2 regions of the Polycladomyces zharkentensis genome follow, and region 1 is predicted to be linked to the other one. Evidence: riboswitches for the same ligand, from Rfam matches in the RefSeq annotation. Region 1 holds a riboswitch; the other holds the start of a gene.
What was found. Region 1 has a riboswitch for S-adenosylmethionine ahead of JQC72_RS04895 (nitrite/sulfite reductase). Riboswitches for the same ligand answer to the same signal wherever they lie in the genome.
Positions count from the first base shown of each region.

Region 1 (3,681 bases):
CACCGGCACGCTGCGCGGCGTCGGCAGGGATTTCATCGTGGTTCGCGACAGGCAAACCGGCAAGGATCACATGTTTCTCAACATCAATATCGATTATGTGGTGTTTGATGATCGGCCCGCCGCTTTGGCCGGTGAATCTTAAACGGCAAAAAAGCCGGCCCGATCAACAGGTGGAGCCGACTTGGATGAAGCGGTGTCCGTTTCCGGTACTGCCAGGGGAAACGGATTTTTTTTTGCTTACTCCAAAACGTAAGCCAGTGCATCCAACGCTTGGTCTACTGTTTCCACGGTCACTTGCGCCCTTTGGGACAGCTCTTTCAACGGATGATGCAGGCTTTCGGGGCGAACCAAAATGAGCGGTTTTCCCATCTGGATGGCCATGGCCGCGTCCATCGCCGTGTTCCATTGCCGGTATTTCTCACCAAACAGCGCAATCACCACATCCGCTTTCTGCATCCAGATTCGTGTCCGCAGATTGTTCAGTTCGGACGCAGCATGATCGCGGTATACCGCGTTGGGCTGTTTTCCTTTGATGAGTTCGCCGATCGCGTCTGAGCGGTCATGATCTTCCTGCGGCCCTTTAAAGATGATCGGCAGGCCGCGCTCTTCCGCTTTTTTTCGCAATTGTTCGCGCCAATCGTCATGAATTTGCCCCGCGAGATAAACCAGCAGTTCCAATTTCCATCTCCTCCTTTTGAGGTCGTGTCTTGATTCCTATCGTGTGCATCGCTTCCCCTGTGCCCAGCAAATCAAGGCGATTTGAAACTGTGGGCGCAGCATGCGGCCCACCTGATGATGGCCGGACACACCCATGATGCCTTGGGGCAGATCCTCTTCCATTGTATCAAAAAGCGACAAACATGCAGTGGACGGCTTCGGTGCGCTTGGGGTTTTCTCACAGATAGGCAGTTCCTATTAAAAAAATTTTTTTGAAAACGGGTTGACAATAGCGACAAATCGGAGTATCATGACAACAAATCAGTTTAGTTTACTAATCTGAGTGGTTAACTCGGTTTTGGCAATATACCTGCTTTCCCATCCAGAGAGGTGGAGGGACTCGGCCCTGTGAAGCCTCGGCAACCAGTTTCGACCCTCGGGGCGGAACCCGGTGCCAATTCCGGAGAGAACCGCGGGTTCTCGAAGATGGGGAGAAAAAAGGCGTTATCGAGAAAAAACCGCCCCTTTTCTCCCGTCGGGAAAAGGGGTTTTTTCATCAAAGGGGGAGCGATCATGGCGCAACAGCAACAATGGAAATGGGCGAAAGATATCGATCGTCTGAACGAAGTGGAAAAACTGAAACTGGAAAAAGACGGTTTGGATGTCATTCCCGATATCGAGAAATACGCCCAAACCGGGTTTGAGTCAATACCCGAAGAGGAATTTGCCCGCTTCAAATGGGCGGGATTGTACCTGCAACGACCCAAATCTGACGGTTATTTCATGATGCGGGTGCGGATTCCGACGGGCGTGCTGAACTCTCGGCAAGTGCGCGTGCTGGCCGAAGTTGCCCGCGATTACGGCCGGGGTCTCATCGATGTGACCACACGGCAGGCGGTGCAGTATCACTGGCTTCGGATTGAGAATATCCCGGATATTTTCCGCCGGTTGAACGAAGTGGGTTTGTACTCTTACGAGGCATGTGGAGACTGTCCGCGCAATATTGTCGGTAACCCGTTGGCGGGAATCGATCCGTATGAGCTGATCGATACGCGTCCGATCGTTTCCGAACTGGAGAAGACTTTCTTGCTGAACAAGGAATTTTCCAATTTGCCCAGGAAATACAAAATTTCCGTATCCGCCAACATTCACAATGCGGGGCACGCACAAATCAACGATGTCGCCTTCACGCCTGCGATCAAGGAGATCGACGGAGAACGGGTAGTCGGATTCCACGTGTGGGTGGGCGGCGGATTGTCCAACCGGCCGCATCTGGCGCAGCAGTTGGATCTGTTTGTGCGCCCGGAACAAGTGGTGGATGTGGCGGTCGGAATCACCAAAGTGTTCCGGGATTACGGTTACCGTGAAAAACGGCATCGTGCCCGTCTGAAGTTCCTGGTTGCCGACTGGGGACCGGAGAAATTTTTGCAAGTGTTGACCGAACTGATCGGCCCTTATCCCTCCCGCGGGGAAGATCAGTTGAAGGAGTGGAACGGCGGGTATTTCACGGGTGTGCATCCGCAAAAACAGGAAGGGCTTTGCTACGTGGGACTCAATATTCCCGTCGGCCGGACGTCCGCAGAAGAGTTTTTCCAACTGGCCGATCTTGCGGACAAATACGGCTCGGGTTCCGTGCGCACGGTAAACACGCAAAACGTGATCATCCCCGACGTACCGCGGGACCGGGTGGACGATCTGTTGAAAGAACCGTTGCTGGAGCGGCTGACACCCTATCCGAAAACATTTGTCGGACATGCCGTTTCCTGCACCGGTAACGAATTCTGCAACTTGGCGTTGACCGAAACCAAGAAGTTGATGCACCGGACGGTGGAGTATCTGGATTCCCGCATTGACCTCGACGTGCCGATCCGCCTGCATGTGAACGGTTGTCCCAACTCCTGCGGCCAGCAACAAATCGCCGATATCGGGCTGTTGGGCGGCAAACTGAAAACTTCGGCAGGCATGGTGGAGGCATACACCGTGTCGGTTGGCGGACATCTGAACGGGAAAGGCCGTTTCAACACCCAGCTCAAGGGGCGTGTGGAAGCAAATGATGTTCCGCGCGTGTTGGAATCGTTGGTGCTCTTTTACAAAAATGAACGGCAACCCGGTGAATCGTTTTCCGAATTCGTGGACCGCGTAGGGGTGGCCGCATTCCAGGAGCGACTGGACGAAGCACTGGCCAAGGCGGGAACGCAATGAGTGTTCATAAGACGAATCATCGGAAGGATCGTCAGGAACCCTCCCTGTTTCTGTACCGGTTGTCGGTTGTGACGGAAGAAGGGGAAACGCATACGATTGTGATCCTGGCGGAAGACGACGAAACGGCCTTTAGCACGGCGGAAAAAGAATGGGAACGTCATTTTCTCGTTCCACCCAAGGTGGCGGAATGGGCGTTGGAGGAAAAGCGCAGGGCAAAAACGGGGAGCGGATACGTTATCAGTGGAAATGTGTCGGAAAATGGGTTTGATGTGTGACCAATTGCGTGCGGAATGAATATGCATTGTGCAGGAGGGAACATCATGGGCAATCAAACTGTACAGACGGAAGAGAAAGTATGGTCACCGGAAGCGTGCAAAGCGGCGGCTGAGGAATTACGGAATGCACATCCTTCGGATATCCTGGCATGGGCTGTTCAGCAGTTCGGTCCGGCGGATTTGACGTTGGCGTGCAGCTTCGGTTATGAAGACGTGGCGCTCGTGGACATGTTGGTCAAATTGAACCCCGATGTCGACATTTTCTACTTGGACACCAGTCTCTTGTTCCGGGAAACCTATGAAACCCGGGATCGTCTGGCGGAGAAGTATCAAAAGGATTTCATCCGCGTTTCCACTGATCTTTCGCTGGAACAACAGGCGCGGGAATGGGGAGATCAGTTGTGGGCGCGCGATCCCAACCAGTGTTGTTATCTGCGGAAAGTGGCGCCGCTTGAAAAGCAGTTGAAATCCTACCGTGCGTGGATTACCGGCATCCGGCGGGAGCAGTCGCCCACGCGTGCCAACGCCGAAGTGGTGGAATGGGACG
Region 1 is NZ_JAFHAP010000005.1:82,259-85,939, forward strand. Features, by position in the region: gene JQC72_RS04885 (spore coat protein GerQ) at 1-142, shown strand, start outside; gene JQC72_RS04890 (YtoQ family protein) at 238-678, opposite strand; SAM riboswitch class I at 1,033-1,150, shown strand; gene JQC72_RS04895 (nitrite/sulfite reductase) at 1,231-2,859, shown strand; gene JQC72_RS04900 (DUF3906 family protein) at 2,856-3,134, shown strand; gene JQC72_RS04905 (phosphoadenylyl-sulfate reductase) at 3,180-3,681, shown strand, end outside.

Region 2 (3,681 bases), on a different contig from region 1:
AGGTAAAAATGGCCTTTCTCAACATGCAGTTCATCGGGCCGGATTCCGTGACGGCCGGCATTGCGGGTGAGTCGATTTACCGTCAAAATCCACAGGCGTTCTGGCAGTTCTATGACGCGATCTACCGGAATCAACAGGACGAATATGTCATCTGGGCCACGCCGGAGTTTCTGGTGCAATTGGCCAAGCAGCACGTTTCCGGTATTGACGTGAAACGTCTGGAACAGGACATCCGCACCCGGAAATACGAGGCCGATGTACAGCGGGATATGGACAGCGGAAAGAAACTGGGCATCAATTCGGTTCCGACGATCTACGTCAACGGGAAAAAAGTGGACAATCCGCTGGACTACAATCAATTGAAACAAGCGTTGGATCAAGCGCTTCAGGAATCGGGCAAGAAAGGATAATCCGGTATGATGGGGTGGATTCGGCAATACGGAATGTATTTCGCATGGGTGGTGTCATTGGTTGCGACGGGGGGCAGTTTGTATTTCAGCGAGATCGCGATGTTTGAACCGTGCAAGTTGTGCTGGTTCCAGCGGATTTTTATGTATCCGTTGACGGTGTTGCTGGGAATCGCCAGTTATCGGGATGACCGGGGGATCATTTCCTACACGCTTCCGCTCAGTGTGATCGGCGGTTCCATTTCGCTTTATCATTATCTGCTGCAAAAGGTACCGGCGATGAAGTCGTTCACTCCCTGCACGCGCGGGGTGCCGTGCACGGGCGAATACATCAACTGGTTCGGATTTGTCACCATTCCCTTTTTGGCACTGACGGCGTTTGTATTGATCACTTGGTTCCTGATGGCGGCCCGGAAGGGAGCAACGGACGAGGCTGTTGAAACGGTGACGGAACGGGATGCATAACGGTTGCGATCGGTTGACCGTTGCTCAGGCGGTGGCAACGATCTGCCGGCGGCAGAACGGGACGAAGGAGCGTGTGGGCACCTGAGAAGTAAAAACGGGCGGCCCGGTCGGACAAACACGGAGAAAAGTTTCTTTCAAAGCGCATATAGTATGGTGAAAGAGAGGATGGAGGAGGGTGTGTCTGGTTAGTCAGGGAGGCATCCTTTCCGGGTTGACGGCAGAACGAAGCGTCGGAGGAACCCCATTGCGAGCATCCCTGAGCGAAGCGCACTTGGCTTGGTTCTTTCGCCCAACGGTTCGAAGCGGACATGATCCGTTTTTCGGGAGGTTCTGGGGAGAAAGCCGGGAAAACAATGCGGACCATATGGACCAGACACGCTCGAGTCGGAGCGGGAGGAAAAAGGTTCACCCGAATCAAAGATCTGAAATCAATTGACAGGTGCCCCGTTCTTTTTGTATATTTATCTCCAAATCCTTTTCGTTCGTCTGTTCCGAAAAAATCACATAATCCGATTAGCGGAACTCTTATCCAGAGTGGCGGAGGGACTGGCCCGATGAAGCCCGGCAACCTATTTGAGAGGGATTGCCTTTCAAATGTGGTGCCAATTCCTGCAGAGGGTATCTCTGGGAGATGAGAGTTTGCGCGTTTACGACGCCAACCTTTCATCCGATCAGAGATGAAAGGTTTTTTATTTGATGGAAGGAAAGAGGATGATGGCCATGGGTATTCAACCGTTGGCAGAACGGATGAGAGAAAAAATCCTGATTCTGGACGGCGCGATGGGAACGATGCTGCAAAATGCCCGTTTGACGGCGGAGGATTTTGGTGGTGAAGAGTATGAGGGATGTAACGAAATACTCAACCTGACACGCCCCGACCTGATCCAATCCATTCATGAAGCGTATCTGGAAGCGGGAGCAGACATTGTGGAGACCAACACGTTCGGTGCCACGTCGGTGGTGCTGGCCGAGTACGGACTGGAAAACCGTGTGGAAGAGATCAACCGCGCAGCGGTGGCCTGCGCCCGCAAAGCCGTTGACAAATGGAAGCGGGACGGTTCTCCCCGGTATGTGGCCGGGGCGATGGGACCGACAACCAAGACGCTCTCGGTGACGGGCGGTGTCACGTTCGACCAACTGGTGGATGCGTATTACGAACAGGCGCGTGCACTGTTGTTGGGCGGCGTGGATGCGTTGCTGCTGGAGACATCCCAGGACACGCTGAATGTGAAAGCGGGCGGAATCGGAATCCGGCGGGCATTTGCGGAGTTGGGAACCGAAGTGCCGATTCTGATTTCCGGCACGATCGAACCGATGGGCACGATGTTGGCCGGGCAAAATGTGGAGGCCTTTTACGTGTCCATCTCCCATCTCCGCCCCTTGTCCGTGGGGTTGAACTGTGCGACCGGCCCGGAATTTATGCGTGACCACTTGCGGACGCTGGCTTCGATGGCCGGTTGTGGGGTAAGCTGTTATCCCAACGCCGGTCTTCCGGACGAAGAGGGAAGGTATCATGAAACGCCGGAGGGACTGGCCGCCAAGTTGGCTGCCTTTGCCGAAGCCGGGTGGCTCAATATGGCGGGCGGATGTTGCGGTACGACACCGGATCACATCCGTGCGCTGGCGGAGGCGCTGAAGGACAAACGCCCCCGTCCCGTACCGGAACGGCGCATCCCGGCGGTATCCGGCATCGAACCCGTTTATGTGGAAGCGGACAATCGACCGATTCTCGTCGGTGAGCGGACCAACGTGATCGGGTCGCGCAAATTCCGAAACCTGATCCAGGAAGGGGAATATGAAGCCGCTGCGGAAATCGCCCGAAAACAGGTGAAAAACGGCGCTCAGGTGATTGACGTGTGCCTGGCTGATCCCGACAGGGACGAACTGGAGGATATGCGGCGGTTTTTGACCTATGCCGTCAAGGTGATCAAAGCGCCGCTGATGATCGACTCCACATCGCCCGAGGTAATGGAGGAGGCGTTGAAGTTTTCGCAGGGCAAAGCCATTCTCAATTCGATCAACCTGGAAGACGGGGAAGAGCGCTTTGAAAGGGTGGTGCCCCTGATTCACCGCTACGGCGCGGCGGTCGTCGTGGGCACGATCGACGAACGGGGCATGGCCGTCGACCGCGAACGGAAGTGGGAGGTGGCTGAACGCTCCTACCGCTTGTTGACGGAAAAGTACGGCATTCCGGAAGAGGACATCATTTTCGACCCGCTGGTTTTCCCCGTCGGGACGGGTGATGAAGCGTACATCGGATCGGCCAAGGAAACCGTGGAGGGCATTCGTCTCATCAAGGAACGTTTGCCGCGTTGCCAGACGATCCTGGGCATCTCCAACGTGTCGTTCGGATTGCCGCCGGCGGGACGGGAAGTGTTAAACGCCGTCTTTTTGTATCACTGTACCAAGACGGGATTGGACTACGCCATCGTCAATACCGAAAAACTGGAGCGTTATGCGTCCATCCCGCAGGAAGAAGTCCGTTTGGCGGAGCGGTTGCTGTTTGAGACCAACCATGAAAACTATGAGGCAGTGTTGGCCGAGTTTGTCCAGTTTTACCGCGCCAAAAAAACGGAGACGAAGTCATCGGGAGAAACGTTGCCGTTGGAAGAGCGGCTGGCGCAATATATCGTGGAGGGAACCAAGGACGGATTGATCGATGATCTCAAGCTGGCGCTGGAGAAGTACAGCCCGCTGGAGATCATCAACGGTCCGCTGATGGCCGGGATGGACGAAGTGGGACGGTTGTTCAACGACAATCAACTGATCGTGGCCGAAGTGCTGCAAAGTGCCGAAGTGATGAAGGCGG
Region 2 is NZ_JAFHAP010000011.1:88,756-92,436, forward strand. Features, by position in the region: gene JQC72_RS12595 (DsbA family protein) at 1-410, shown strand, start outside; gene JQC72_RS12600 (disulfide oxidoreductase) at 420-872, shown strand; SAM riboswitch class I at 1,395-1,510, shown strand; gene metH (methionine synthase) at 1,593-3,681, shown strand, end outside.
Region 2: another riboswitch for S-adenosylmethionine. It lies ahead of metH (methionine synthase); the one in region 1 lies ahead of JQC72_RS04895 (nitrite/sulfite reductase).